Regions from separate parts of the Mesorhizobium sp. M1328 genome, predicted to be linked through region 2. Evidence: riboswitches for the same ligand, from Rfam matches in the RefSeq annotation. Region 2 holds a riboswitch; the other holds the start of a gene.

Region 1 (7,535 bases), on a different contig from region 2:
CCTTCCTGAATAGGAGAATGAAGTCGCCGCTCGAATTTTTGGCGCTTCCTGCTTAGCGCGGAGCATTATCGTATAGCCGCTCAACGGGCAAGTGATGCCGGTTCGATGGCTGACCCATCTGGGGGATTTGAGCGGCTTCGCGCGTCCTGCGCATGCCTGTAAGGCCGGCAAGTTTTCTGGGTTAGCAGGCGCGCACTGTGGCAGCTTGGCTTGTACGGCGAGGCCATGGTTGAGTGAGGCGAAACAAATCCAGCCCCGCGGTCAATCCCGAGGCTTCCAACAATGGCGAAGAGAACATCTTCACTCGTTCCTTTTGAGCACAAGACCTTCCGTTCGCTATGGTCGGCTGCACTCATTTCGAACCTTGGCACCCTAGTGGAAGGTGCGGCGGCAGCTTGGCTGATGACGAGCATCGCCACCTCCCATGGAATGGTGGCGCTCGTCCAGTCATCGACCACCCTCCCCTACATGATCTTCTCGCTCGCGGCGGGAGCGCTCGCGGACAAGTTTGACCGTCGCCGGATCATGTTGACTGCGCAACTGCTGATGGTCTGCGTATCCGCCTTCCTGGCGTTCCTGACCTATGCGGGGAACGACACCCTGGACCCTTCTGGGTCTCACCTTCCTAATCGGCTGTGGTTCGGCATTGCACGATCCCTCTTGGCAAGCCTCCATGGGAGATATCCTGCCTCGCGAACACCTGCCAAGCGGGGTTGCGCTCAACGGCATGAGCTACAATCTCATGCGCAGCATCGGGCCGGCGATTGGCGGCATAATCGTGGCCACAGCCGGTGCGGCCTTCGCGTTCCTCTTCAACGTCCTTTGCTACTTCGCTCTGAGCTGCGCTGTTGCGATGGAAAGCCGAACGGGCACGACAAGCGCTGCCGCGGGAGGCTTTCGGCAGTGCGATGGCGGCGGGCTTCCGTTACGTGCTCTTGTCGCCGAACCTTCTCAAGGTGATGTGCCGGAGTTTCATTTTCGGCCTCACCGCCGTTGTCATTTTGGCTCTCCTGCCGTTGGTCGCTCGCGAACAGATCAAAGGGACCGCAGTCACCTACGGCGTGATGCTCGGCTTCTTCGGCCTGGGAGCGATTTGCGGCGCGCTCCTCATCGGGCGGGTCCGAGAAGTTCTCTCCAACGAATGGGTCATTCGCGGTGCGTTCTTTGTATTGGCGATCAGCTGCTTCTTTCGGGCATGGAGCGAGCACGTTGGGCTGAGCTGTCTCAACCTCATGCCAGCCGGTGCGGCCTGGATTCAATCATTCTCGCTGTTTAACGTCACAGTGCAGCTTTCGGCGCCGCGGTGGGTGGTTGGACGCGCCCTCTCTCTATCAGACGGCCACATACGGCGGCATGGCGGCGGGAAGCTGGCTTTGGGGCGAACTGGCGGATGTCCAAGGTGTTTCGGGAGCCTTGCTCGTCCGCCAGCTGGTTCTTGTGATTGGGGGACTGATGGGCATCCTTCTGCCTCAGCCGGATTTTGAAACGCTCAATCTGGATCCGACCAACAAGTTCAGCGAACCGACGCTGCAACTTGACCTGCGGCCACGAAGCGGTCCGATCATGGTGATGGTCGACTATCGTGTCGATCAGAGAGATCCAGACTCGCCCACAATAATTATCTGAATTTCAGCAGTAATTTTTGATCGCCCATTCGTGCTGTGTACCAGCCCTGTGTCTTGCGCAAGTGGTCACGAACGGCTGCCGGAGCCTCGAAGACGCCCTAAAAACACATGCTGCGATTTTTGAACACGCTTGACGTGTTAGATTAATTCATCCACAATGCGTGTGTTGAACACGCGAGGTGAGTTATGAACATGAGAGAGCTTAGGGTTCGACTGGGCATGACTCAAAAAGATTTGGCAGAGCAGATGGCAACGACGCAACAGACTGTGGCCCGTTGGGAAACAGGCAAAACGCAGTTGAACGTCGAGCAGATCAAGGACCTTTGTCTCACGTTGAAATGCACGGTCGAGGAGCTGTTGGGCTGGAAGATTGATGTCGAGGAGTGGCGCACGAGCCCGTTTGCAATTGCCGATGCCGAAACGCGATACGGCACGCTCAGAATCAAGACGACTGTTGGCAGCCGCCAATATCCTATCGATGAAAAGGCGCGTGAATCGATTTTACGTCAGTTGAAGGAACTTCATAATCTTCGTAGAAATAACACAAGCAGGCCATGGCTGTATTGTTGGAGCCTTGACAACAAAATACTCTTGATAAATCCGCAATATGTCCGCACCATTGAGCTTATCGGTGACGATGTAGAGGAGATGCCAGAGTATTATCATCCAGAAATCTATCGGGCTTTGGATGACTGGGATAAGGGTGAGGTTTCAGGAAAGCTGAAGAAAGAATGCGATGCCATCATCGCAGAGATGGGTGATCAGGAAGCCGTGCGCATGGCCTCCTATGTTCGCGTCACATATGACGACGGAGAAGATGAGTGGAACTTCTTGGATGAAGAAACCGCTACGACTTTCTTCGGATTGGAAGCTGCGACCTTCGACGTTCCCCAGTGTAGTTTCGCCGAAGTGGAGGAAGAAGGTTACTACCGAGCGCGATACGCCAACCTTGATCGCGTCGCGGTGATGGAGGTTCCAAGCGACCGTTATCACAGATTGACCGCGCCCGAGGAAGCTTAGAACCATCCACGAAGGGCGCATGTTACATCTCGACCTTGCGTGGTGCGTTTTCAGTACGAGATGACGTTAAGCGTAGGTAGTGGCAGGTAAGAGTGCTCGACCAGAAGCTCAACTGCCTCCTCAATATCGCTGCCGATGTGCGGCAGGACACGTCCACGGGAGCGTGGATAGGCGTGAAGTTCCTGCACTCCACGGTCCGCTCTCCCATCGCCGGTGTGTGCCCGACGCCATCTTGTGGACGAGCTTGGCCGCCTGCACCCGGTTGTATTCCGGCTTGCGGTCCGCCTGGGCGGTCCGCCGCGATGGCTATCTCCATGTCAATCGGCGCCGAACTTTGACTGCCCGCTGCTTTCGATGAATTTGGCGAGGTCCCGCGCATAATCACTCTTGGTCTTCTCCTTGAGGCCCTGTGTCGCGAACTTGTGGTCCAGCAGGGCAAACAGGTCCAAGTCCCCTTCCGCCTGTGGCGCTGGCTTGCCCTCACCGCCCTCGGCTTCCCAATTGGGGACCGCTTCTGCGCGCTGCACCGTGGCGATTGTCCGCCCAAGACGCATCACAAGATCGAACGCCAAACCGTGCGCGTGCACGACGATTTGCCGCTCAGGCCTCATTTGGACAGGACTTGAGCTGGCCCGGTGGTTTGAGCCGGGTTACCTTGAGCCGGTGGGCTGCGAACAAGCAGTTCGAGGCATTGGCCTCGATCACTTCGCAACACGCCGCGGCGCCTGGCCTCGGTGTGCTCCCCCCGAAATCGTTGTGTCATATCACCGAGGGCATCACGGCCAACAGCTTCCACATGGGCAACAGCCTCGCCATTGAGCCGAATGTGGTCGCGAGCAGATCACCAACGAAGCGGTCGGAACCTCGGAGCCGAAGTTCGACGCCGAGGTGGTTCGCATGATGCGCTAAGCAGCACCACGGCGCTTGCCGGTATGTTTGCTGCCGGCAGCCGACGAACTCCTATCCTCCTGGACAAGGGCGCCGTGCGTCATTGCTTTGATTTACCGGCCGCTCAAGGCTTCCACAGTTTTCGCTTTCGAGGCGACCTTTGGAACATGCCAACGGAAATTTAACATAACGACATAAACATTTCTTTATGCGGCGTTGACAAAGAAGCGAACTGCTGTAATTGTCTCCCGCGTCGTGGTTCTCCGTACGGCGCTGCCGCAGCGGAGCTAAGAGGGAAGCCGGTGCGATGCCGGCGCTGCCCCCGCAACTGTTAGCGGCGAGCCAACCCCACTGATGTCACTGAGGCGAATAGCCTTGGGAAGACGGGTAGAGGCTATGACCCCGCGAGCCAGGAGACCTGCCACGGCGAATTACGTCCACGGGCGGGGTGTCTCGGTGGCCGCTGCAGCCTGGCGTTCGTGCCGGCCTGCTAGCGCCTTCCTTGTCACCGACGCCCCAACCATCGGGGTCTGGCATGACTGTCTCTCAGCAAATTCCTGTAGCAACGCTCGGCGTGCCCCGCTTCGGTCGTCGGCGAGAACTGAAATTCGCGCTTGAAAGCTACTGGTCCGGAAAATCGTCCGCTGCCGACCTTCTCACGACCGCGAAGGCGCTCCGTGCCGCTAGCTGGGAGGAGCAGCACGATCGCGGCGTGTCGAAAATCCCGTCGAACGACTTCTCGCTCTACGACCATGTGCTCGACACCGCAGCCATGGTCGGCGCCGTTCCATCCCGTTACGGCTGGAATAGCGGCGAGGTTCCACTTGACATCTACTTCGCAATGGCGCGGGGCAACCAGGGTCAGACGGAGGATTGTCGACACGCTGGTCACCAGCAGGCGGCTCATCGGTCTGATGTAACCGCGATGGAAATGACCAAGTGGTTTGACACCAACTATCACTACATTGTGCCGGAACTCAACGATGATCAGACGTTCGCCCTCTCGTCGACGAAACCGGTCGATTACTTCATCGAGGCTAAAGCTCTCGGCGTTCACACACGCCCAGTCATCCTTGGACCGATCACCTTCCTCAAGCTGGCGAAATCGCCTGCCGAAGGATTCGATCCCATCGCGCTCCTGCCGCGGCTGCTGCCCGTCTACGAGCAACTCCTGCAGAGGCTGAAGCTGTCTGGAGCCGACTGGGTGCAGATCGATGAGCCAGCGCTTGTCCTCGATCTGAACCCGAACGAACGAGCTGCGTTCGAATTCGCCTATGGCCAGCTGTCGAAAGCCGCGCCCGAGCTGAAGATCATGCTGGCTACCTATTTCGGGCCGCTGGGAGACAATCTCGAAACCGCGGTTTCTCTGCCCCTGGCCGGGCTGCATATTGATCTCGTGCGCGCTCCCGAGCAGCTGGAAACGGTGGGTCGGCTCGCACCGAAGGATCTGGTGCTCTCGCTTGGCTTGATCGATGGCCGCAACGTCTGGCGTGCGAACCTGCCCGCCATTCTCGACCGCATCAAACCGATCGTCGCCGGCTGGCCCTTGGACCGCGTCGAGATCGCGCCTTCTTGCTCGATGCTGCATGTGCCGATCGACCTCCGCATGGAGACGGAACTCGACGCGGACATCAGGTCGTGGCTCGCCTTCGCGGCCCAGAAGACCGACGAGTTGGTGTTGCTTGCCCGGGCCCTGTCCCAAGGCAGGGATGCGGTGGCAGGCGCGTTGAAAGCGTCTGCCGAGGCCGCCGCCACTCGCGTGACATCCACGAAGATCCATGACCCGCTGGTTGAGGGGCGGATCGCCAGCATTGACGACAGCATGAAGCGACGAGAGAGCGCTTTTGCCGAGCGCTCCAGAGTCCAGGCCGGCACGCTCGGGCTGCCGCCGTTCCCGACGACGACCATCGGGTCCTTCCCGCAGACGCCGCAGGTACGCAGGGCGCGGGCCGCTCATGCGAAGGGCCAGCTGAGCTATGTCGACTACGAGACCTTCCTGAAGAAGGAGATCGAGGCTGCAATTCGCTGGCAGGAAGAGATCGGGCTGGATGTGCTGGTGCACGGTGAGTTCGAACGAAACGACATGGTACAGCATTTCGGCGAGCAGCTGTCCGGCTTCGCCTTCACCCAGCATGCCTGGGTGCAGAGCTATGGGTCGCGTTACGTGCGCCCCCCCATCATCTTCGGCGACGTATCGAGGCCCAAGCCGATGACGCTGCGCTGGTGGCAATTCGCCCAGTCGCTTACGGAAAACCCTGTGAAGGGAATGCTCACAGGCCCGGTGACCATTCTCAACTGGTCTTTTGTTCGCGACGACGTACCCCGCTCCGAAGCATGCCGCCAGATCGCGCTCGCCATCCGCGACGAGGTGACGGATCTCGAATGGTCCGGCGCAAGGATGATCCAGATCGATGAGGCCGCGTTTCGCGAAGGATTGCCACTGCGCCAGTCTGACTGGAACGACTATCTCGACTGGGCTGTCGAATGCTTCCGGATCGCTTCAACGGGTGTAAAGGACGCGACTCAAATCCATACCCACATGTGCTACTCGGAGTTCAACGAGATCATCGACGCGATCGCTGAAATGGATGCGGATGTCATTTCGATTGAGACATCGCGCTCGAAGATGGAACTGCTGGACGCCTTCACGAGCTCCAAATATCCGAACGAAATCGGTCCCGGAGTCTACGACATTCACTCACCACGCGTCCCGGAAGTCGGCGAGATTTCGGATCTCGTCATGCTTGCCCGCGAGCGACTGTCGGATTCCCAACTGTGGGTAAACCCGGACTGTGGCCTCAAAACACGCAAATGGGAGGAGGTCCGCCCTGCCCTGATGAACATGGTCGATGCAGCACGTGCGCTCCGGTAGAAAGTGTAGGCCGGAGGGTTTCCTGGTTGCTCACCATGTGGTGAGTGACCGGCTGCCGCATGTCGGCCGTGAATGTGCCAAAACGCGATCACATCTTTTGAAATAAGTCACTCGAGCGAAATGTGCACTTTCCTTCGGCACGTGTATTAATCGCGCAGGAGTACCGTTTTCTCCCTGTGACGTGTCGAGTTCGATTCTCGGCTCGGTTCATCGAAATGCGCGGGTACATACATGACAGGTTCCTTCACTGGCCGCCGGGTTCGCTGTTCACCGGTTGACATCCGATGGCAAGCGTTCCAACGCGGCGGCGATCTGGCGCTTCGCTGCTGAGGGCAGAGGCAGGATGGGACGCGGGGGGTCGGCACGGCAAATGTCGAGTAATTCGGCAAGTGCATAGACGACGCGAAGGCTCGAGAACTCCTTGAAGAGGCTCCAGAGCGGCGCAAGCGTGGCATCGATCCGTCGCGCTTCGGCCGCATCGCCCTGTTGCGCCGCCGTGACGATCTTCACGCAGACCTCGGGCAGGATGCCGGCGAGGACGCTGTACCATGTGTCGGCGCCGGCGATTATGGCCTCTGCAGCGTTCCAGTCGCCGCTGTAGCCGATCGAGAACCCTTCCGGCACAGTGCGCCTCTGGTCGGCCAGATGGCTCTTGATCGCATCGCCCTTGTCTGTCGGATTCTTGATAGCGACAATCCCACCCACCTTTGCCAGGCGGCTGACGAGTGCTGGGGTGAAATGGAAATGCGTCGTTCCTGGATTGTCGTAGACGACGATCGGCAGGCCGCTCTCGCACGCCACCGTCGAGAAATGTTCGAACACCTCGTCATCAGTGAGCGGGGTGTAAGAGGCGGCGGCAAGCAACCCCGCGGCAGCCCCAAGGGCCTTAGCGTCCTGCGCGAGCCTCACTGCTTCGTCGGTGCGCAGCGCGCCCACACCCACCACGACCGGCATTTGTCCTCCGGTTTCGTCCAAGGTCTCGGCGAGCGTCCGTCGCCGTTCCTCGCGCGACAGATACATGTAGGTGCCGGTGCTGCCGAGAAGACCGATGGAGTCGACCTGAGCGGCGCCAAGCCGAGCAATCAGCTTGCGCAGAGCAACGGTATCGACGCGGCCGTCCCGATCGGTCG
Region 2 (7,535 bases):
TAGTGGTTGACGCGCGGACCGACGGCCTGCAGCAGGAGCCGCATCGGCTTGCCGCCGACTTCGACGAAACCCTTGACGCGCAACACGTTTTCCTCCTCCGCAGCCGTGGCGACGCGTTGTGCCAGTTCGTCCGGGTTGGACACGGACGCAATGTCGATGACGAACGAGTCAAAGTCGTCGTGTTCGTGGTCGAGCTCGTCGTCGTGATGGGTCTTGCGGTTCTCGATGTCGTCCTCGACGGCAAGGCCGAGGCCGAGCAGCACCGACGGATCGACCTTGCCTTGCGAAGTCGGCACGATCTTCACCGCCCGGCCAACATGCTTGCCGATGACGGCATTGGCGCGGGCCGCGCCGTCTGCATTCAGCAGGTCGCTCTTCGACAGGATGATCAGGTCGGCGCAGGCGAGCTGGTCCTCGAATACTTCCTCGACCGGATCGTCGTGGTCGAGCGTCTCGTCCTGTGCGCGCTGCGCCTGCAGGGCGTCCATGTCGTTGGCGACGCGGCCATCAGCCAGCGCCGGTCCGTCGACCACGGCGATGACGCCGTCCACCGTGACGCGGCTTTTCACCGACGGCCACTGGAAGGCCTGGACAAGCGGCTTGGGCAAAGCGAGGCCGGATGTCTCGATCAGGATGTGGTCGACCCTCGGCGTCAGCGACAGGATCTGGTCGAGCGCCGGAACGAAATCGTCGGCGACGGTGCAGCAGATGCAGCCATTGGCCAGCTCGACGATGTTTTCCTCGGGGCAGGTGTCCGTGCCGCAGCCCTTGAGGATCTCGCCGTCGATGCCGATGTCGCCGAACTCGTTGACGATAATGGCTAGCCGCTTGCCTTTGGCGCTTTCGAGCAAATGGCGGATCAGCGTCGTCTTGCCCGCGCCGAGAAAGCCGGTGACTACAGTGCAGGGAACGCGCGAAATGGAGGCAGCGGTCATATCAGGTCCTTCAAAAGGTCAAGGGGAGGGATGCGGGCAACCAGGCCGCGCTTCAGGCAATCGGGACGGCCGCGCCATGGAATGAGCCCATCCGTCGAGGTGGCGAACAGCTTTGCGCCGGTCACGAGATCGGCGCCGCTGGTCGCGGTCAGGTCGCCGAAGACGTAACTCCAGCAGCCGTCGCGCAGTATGGCGGCGCTGAGCCGGCGCTTGCAATTACCGAGGCATTCGACGGTGTGGATTTTAATGTTTTCGCAGGAAGCGGCGCGGCGCGTGTCCTCGGCGAGCAGTTCGCCGGCGCGCGGACGAGCGTCCGAACCGGTCTCGTCACGGCAGGACGAGCAGACGATGACGGTAACGCCGGCCGGGGAATCACCATGGCCGGACAATAAATCCGCTGTCTCAGCCGGAAAACTGCTGTCGCGTTCCAAATCAGGCTCCTTGCCCGGAAAACCCGCCAGGCGATCGGATTCTTATGTCCTAGACGGCAGGTCTCCTGGCTCGCGGGTCATCGCCTGGGTGCCGCCTTCCCGGGAATATCCCAGTGGTTTTCGGCCTTGGCTCGTCGCTTACAGTTGCGGGGACAGCCGCGGATTTGAAATCGAGATTTCGCACCGCATTCCCTCTTGGCCCTTGCCGTTGCGGGCAGGGGACCGTCTGGAATGGATTTAGGCTTTTGCAGGCGGTGGTGTCAACGCACGGCTACGACACTGCAATGTCGGCCAAAGGCTGTCATGTCCCGCCTTCCGGCAGTGCCAGGATAACTTGCCGGATTGCTTGATAGCCATCGCCATAGTCCCAATCATGACTGATCGCCAGATTTTGACCTTCTTGCCAAACCGCGTTGTCCAGAAGGACTTCGCCACTAATAAGCGTGCCGTTCAAGCCTGCCAGAAAGGTCCGTACAAAATGGCCTCCGGGGGGTACCGAAGCTGTGAACAGCTTTTCCAGCTTGGCATAGAATGCTGGATAGCCTCGGCTTAGCGAGCATAGCTCGGTAGTGGCTTGGGAAATGACGGGTCCGCCATAGATTTTCCAACGGGCATTGTTGCGCCAGATGTTCCAACGGGCGCTGCTTCGCTGCCAAATCTCTACCTCGGCCTGTATGTCGTCGCAGACATGATCAGCCAGCCCCTCAATGGCGACGTGGAAAACACCACGGATAAATTTTTCAAACGCCTGATTCAATTCTTGTTCGCGCGTGTCGCCGAAGCCAGCAAATGATTCAATGACCGGCTGAACATCAAGCAGCGGAGAGAATATGTAGATTTCAAGAACGAGCCGACCGTTAGAACCCGTCTCGAACACCTCAGCCTCAAACCGAAGTTGCCTCGACTGGAGCGTGACGTCCTGCTCTCTACGTATTGCATCTATTCCATGTGCAATCAGCGCACCATGGATCATGTCGAGCACTTCGTGCGATGCCATTACAAACCTACCAGGTTTCTTGGAGCGTCTATGACAGACGCTGTGGGGGTTGGCCATCTTTCTGACTGGCCAGCGCCGGCCCAAGATCACCGGCAGCTGTCACCTCGATGCGCTCAAGCCCGAGCCAGCCCTGCATCTGCTTCAATTCTTTGAAAAGCTCGGCAGCGGTTTGTGGCGGGGCGCCGGGCTCCGCATAGGCGGCATGGACGCGCAACACGCCGGCCGGGCGGTCGGCCCTGAGGTCGACGCGCCCGACGATGCTGTCGCCGAGCAGGAACGGCAGCACATAATAGCCATACTGGCGTTTTTCGGCCGGCGTGTAGATCTCGATGCGATAGCGGAAGTCGAACAGCCTTTCCGTGCGCGACCGCTCGAAGACGACAGGATCGAACGGCGCGAGCAAGGCGCGCGCCTCGATCCTGCGCGGCAAGCGGGCGTCCTTGTGGAGATAGGCTGCTTTGCTCCAGCCTTCGACGCTCACCGGCAACAGCTCGCCGGCCTCGACCAGCTCCTCGATGCGACCCTTGATATCGGCGGGCGAGAGGCGGAAATAGTCGCGCAGATCGCCTGCCGTGGCGACGCCGTGGGCGCGGGCGGAGATACGCAGCAATTCGCGGTGGGCGTCCTCGGAGGATGGCACTGGCAAAGCGAGTACCGCTGGCGGCAGTACGCGCTCCGGCAGATCGTAGAACCGCTCGAAGCCGCGGCGATACGCGGTGGTGATGCGGCCGGCCCAGAACAGCCATTCGAAGGCATGCTTGGCATGGCTCCAGCCCCACCAGCCGCCCGAACCCTTCTGGCCTTCGAAAGCCGAAGCCGCGATCGGGCCTCGTTCGGCGACCTCGCGATAGATGTCTTCGATATAGGCGGCGTGCTCGCGGCCCCATTTGGCCAGTCCGCTGTACATTTCGTCGCCGCGCTCGGCCCGCTGCATGCGCCAGCGCATCAGCGGATAGGTCTCGACCGGCAAGAAGGAGGCTTCGTGCGCCCAATATTCGAAGACCATGCGCTTGCGCGTTGCGGCGGCGGCGTCGAGCAGCGCAAGCTTGTAGGGGCCAAGCCGCGAATAGAGCGGCATATAGTGGGCGCGCACCACGGCGCTGACGGAATCGATCTGCAGCAGGCCGGTACGGGCAAGCACCCGGGCCAGATGCCTGCGGTCGGGCGTACCGGCGGGGCGGGGGTCATTGAATCCCTGTGCCGCCAGCGCGATGCGACGGGCCATGCGAAGCGAGATTTTTTCTTTCATCAAGGGGTATCCTGATGATGTTGGACACAGCAGAGAATCTGCGATTTCCGTGCCATGCTAGCAGGGTTTTGGCGGCATCCATGTCAGGAGAGAAAAGTGGAGTAGAAAGTGAAGGAAATCAAACAGGAGCGGATCGGACCAGTTTTCCCGGATATGCCGTCCAGCACCGCGATTTGAACAAGGTTTGACTTGCTTCGCCGAAAGCGCTGCGCTAACCCTCGCCGCGTTGCAGCATAGAGCCCCTTAAAACGGTTCAGTGGTTAAACTGTCACGCTTCCGCAAGTGGGTCCGGTGCTGTAATCAGAGTGGATTGGCCGCCAACGGAAACTGCAGCATGAACGCACTTTTAGGTTCGTACCTGCCCATAGTCCTGTTCATCGGCGTGGCGCTGGTGGTCGGGCTGGCGCTGCTCGCCGCACCCTTCCTGGTGGCCTACCGCAACCCCGATCCGGAAAAGCTTTCGGCCTATGAGTGCGGCTTCAACTCGTTCGACGACGCCCGCATGAAGTTCGACATCCGCTTCTACCTGGTGTCGATCCTGTTCATCATCTTCGACCTGGAGGTGGCCTTCCTGTTTCCTTGGGCGGTGTCGTTCAGTCAGATCGGCATGCTCGGTTTCTGGTCGATGATGGTGTTTTTGGCGGTGCTGACCATCGGCTTTGCCTATGAATGGAAGAAAGGAGCGCTGGAATGGGATTGAGCGACAATTCCGGCACGCTCGTCGCGCCGAAGCCCAAGGGCCTCATCGACCCCAACACCGGCAGGCCGGTGGGGGAGGACGATCCATTCTTCCTGGAGATCAACAACGAGCTGGCCGACAAGGGCTTTCTCGTCACCTCGACCGAGGCGCTGATCACCTGGGCGCGCAGCGGCTCGCTGATGTTCATGACCTTCGGTCTCGCCTGCTGCGCGGTCGAGATGATCCATACCTCGATGCCGCGCTATGACTCGGAGAGGTTCGGTGTCGCGCCGCGCGCGTCTCCGCGCCAGTCCGACATCATGATCGTTGCCGGCACGCTGACCAACAAGATGGCGCCGGCGCTGCGCAAGGTCTACGACCAGATGCCCGAGCCGCGCTACGTCATCTCGATGGGCTCCTGCGCCAATGGCGGCGGCTATTATCACTATTCCTATTCGGTGGTGCGCGGCTGCGACCGCATCGTGCCGGTCGACATCTACGTGCCCGGCTGCCCGCCGAGCGCCGAAGCGCTGCTCTACGGCATCCTTCTGCTGCAGAAGAAGATCCGCCGCACCGGCACGATCGAACGGTGAGCGGCATGTCCCAGGCGTTGAATGACCTCTCGACCTATCTCGGCGAGAAGCTGACCGGCCGGATCGGCGAGGCGGTGCTCGCCTATGGCGAACTCACCATCTCGGTCGAGCCGCGCGACCTGATCGAGGTGGTGACCTTCCTGCGCGACGACCCGAAATGCCAGTTCATCTCGATCATCGACGTCTGCGGCGCCGATTATCCGTCGCGGGCAAAGCGCTTCGACGTCGTCTATCATTTGCTGTCGCCGAGGCAGAATATCCGCATCCGCATCAAGGTCCAGGCCGACGAAGAGACGCTGGTGCCGTCGATCACCGGCATATATCCCGGCGCGGACTGGTTCGAGCGCGAGACCTACGACCTCTATGGCGTGCTGTTTTCGGGCCATCCCGATCTGCGGCGGATCCTGACCGACTACGGCTTCGAGGGCCATCCGCTGCGCAAGGACTTTCCGCTGACCGGCTTCGTCGAGGTGCGCTACGACGACGAAGCCAAGCGCGTCATCTACGAGCCGGTGGAATTGAAACAGGAATTCCGCAATTTCGATTTTCTGTCTCCGTGGGAAGGTACGGATTACGTGCTTCCGGGAGATGAGAAGGCAAAGCAGTAAATGGCTGAAACCTCCGTTCGCAACTTCAACATCAATTTTGGCCCGCAACATCCAGCGGCGCATGGCGTTTTGCGCCTCGTGCTGGAGCTTGATGGCGAGGTGGTCGATCGCGTCGATCCGCATATCGGGCTTTTGCATCGCGGCACGGAAAAGCTGATCGAGCACAAGACCTATCTGCAGGCCGTGCCCTATCTCGACCGGCTCGACTATTGCGCGCCGATGAACCAGGAACATGCCTTCGCGCTTGCCGCGGAGCGGCTGCTCGGTATCGAGGTGCCGAAGCGCGGGCAGCTTATTCGAGTTCTCTACTCTGAGATCGGCCGCATCATGTCGCACATCCTCAATGTGACGACGCAGGCGATGGATGTCGGCGCGCTGACGCCGCCGCTGTGGGGCTTTGTCGAGCGCGAAAAGCTGATGGTGTTTTACGAGCGCGCCTCGGGCTCGCGCATGCACGCGGCCTATTTCCGGCCGGGCGGCGTCCACCAGGACCTGCCGCAGAAGCTGATCGAGGACATCGGCAAGTGGATCGACCCGTTCCTGAAGTCGGTCGACGATCTCGACGCGCTTTTGACCGGCAACCGTATCTTCAAGCAGCGCAATGTCGACATTGCCACCGTCTCCTTGGCGGACGCCTGGGCCTGGGGTTTTTCGGGCGTCATGGTGCGCGGCTCGGGTGCACCCTGGGACCTGCGCAAATCGCAGCCCTACGAATGCTATGCCGAGCTGGATTTCGACATTCCGATCGGCAAGAACGGCGACTGTTTCGACCGTTATCTGGTGCGCATGGAAGAGATGCGCCAGTCGGCGAAAATCATGCGCCAGTGCGTCGACCTGTTGCTCGGCAAGGAAGGCGCGGGGCCGGTGTCTAACCTCGACGGCAAGGTGGTGCCGCCGAAGCGCGCAGCGATGAAGCGCTCGATGGAAGCGCTGATCCATCACTTCAAGCTCTACACCGAAGGCTACCGGGTTCCGGCCGGCGAGGTCTATGCCGCTGTCGAGGCGCCAAAGGGCGAGTTTGGCGTCTATCTCGTCTCCGACGGCACCAACAAGCCTTATCGCTGCAAGCTGCGCGCGCCAGGCTTTGCGCATCTGCAAGCCATGGACTTTTTGTGCCGCGGCCACATGTTGGCCGACGTCACCGCCGTTCTCGGCTCCCTCGACATCGTGTTTGGTGAGGTCGATCGCTAAATGTCAGTCCGCCGTCTCGCAGAAGCCAGCCTCCAGCCAGCCTCCTTCGCCTTCAACCGGGCAAATGCGGCAGCGGCGAAGCAGTGGATCAAGAAATATCCGAAGGGGCGCGAGCAATCCGCGATTATCCCCTTGCTCATGCTGGCGCAGGAGCAGGAAGGCTGGGTGACCAAGGCGGCGATCGAGGCGATCTCCGACATGCTCGGCATGCCTTATATTCGCGGGCTGGAAGTCGCCACCTTCTATACGCAATACCAGCTCAATCCAGTCGGCACCCGCGCCCATATCCAGGTCTGCGGCACCACGCCCTGCATGCTGCGCGGCTCGGAAGCGCTGATGGATGTGTGCCGCTCGAATATCCATCACGACCAGTTTCACACCAATGACAAGGGCACGCTGTCGTGGGAGGAGGTCGAGTGCCTCGGCGCCTGCGTCAACGCACCGATGGTGATGATATTCAAGGACACCTATGAGGATTTGACGCCGGAGCGGCTTGCCGAGATCATCGACCTCTATGACGCCGGCAAGGGCGCTACGGTGAAACCGGGACCGCAAAACGGCCGCATCACCTCAGAGCCGGCCAGCGGCCTGACGACCCTCAAGAGCGAAAAGGCGATCCTGAAGGCGACCCGCGACCGGGAAACCAGGGCCGCGACCAAGGCCGCCAAGGAAGTGGCGCCGGCGGCTGTCGCCGCAGCACCCGCGGCGCCGGCCCCGCCAGCCGCTCCTGCCGCGCCGGCGCCGGTTGCGCCCTCGAATGCCAGCAAGCCGAAGACGGACGCGGTCGAGACCAGCCCGGCGCTGAAATCGCCGTCGGCGACAAAAGTCGCGCCTGCGGCGGAAAAGGCGGCG

What was found. A riboswitch is a leader RNA that binds a small molecule or an ion and turns the genes downstream of it on or off. The one in region 2 is predicted to bind cobalamin.
Region 1: it holds a riboswitch for cobalamin, as region 2 does, so the genes downstream of both, metE (5-methyltetrahydropteroyltriglutamate--homocysteine S-methyltransferase) here and NKH23_RS14975 (DUF1636 family protein) in region 2, are expected to answer to the same signal.

Annotation. Positions count from the first base shown of each region.
Region 1 covers NZ_JAMYLO010000021.1:64,208-71,742, forward strand. Annotated here, with positions in the region: partial or broken gene NKH23_RS27865 (MFS transporter) at 283-1,599, shown strand; gene NKH23_RS27870 (helix-turn-helix transcriptional regulator) at 1,812-2,645, shown strand; gene NKH23_RS27875 (hypothetical protein) at 2,963-3,217, opposite strand; cobalamin riboswitch at 3,773-3,973, shown strand; gene metE (5-methyltetrahydropteroyltriglutamate--homocysteine S-methyltransferase) at 4,069-6,405, shown strand; gene NKH23_RS27885 (dihydrodipicolinate synthase family protein) at 6,673-7,535, opposite strand, start outside.
Region 2 covers NZ_JAMYLO010000006.1:196,296-203,830, forward strand. Annotated here, with positions in the region: gene cobW (cobalamin biosynthesis protein CobW) at 1-935, opposite strand, end outside; gene NKH23_RS14975 (DUF1636 family protein) at 932-1,366, opposite strand; cobalamin riboswitch at 1,405-1,608, opposite strand; gene NKH23_RS14980 (DUF6348 family protein) at 1,668-2,363, opposite strand; gene NKH23_RS14985 (winged helix-turn-helix domain-containing protein) at 2,392-3,612, opposite strand; gene NKH23_RS14990 (NADH-quinone oxidoreductase subunit A) at 3,947-4,312, shown strand; gene NKH23_RS14995 (NuoB/complex I 20 kDa subunit family protein) at 4,303-4,884, shown strand; gene NKH23_RS15000 (NADH-quinone oxidoreductase subunit C) at 4,890-5,492, shown strand; gene NKH23_RS15005 (NADH-quinone oxidoreductase subunit D) at 5,493-6,683, shown strand; gene nuoE (NADH-quinone oxidoreductase subunit NuoE) at 6,684-7,535, shown strand, end outside.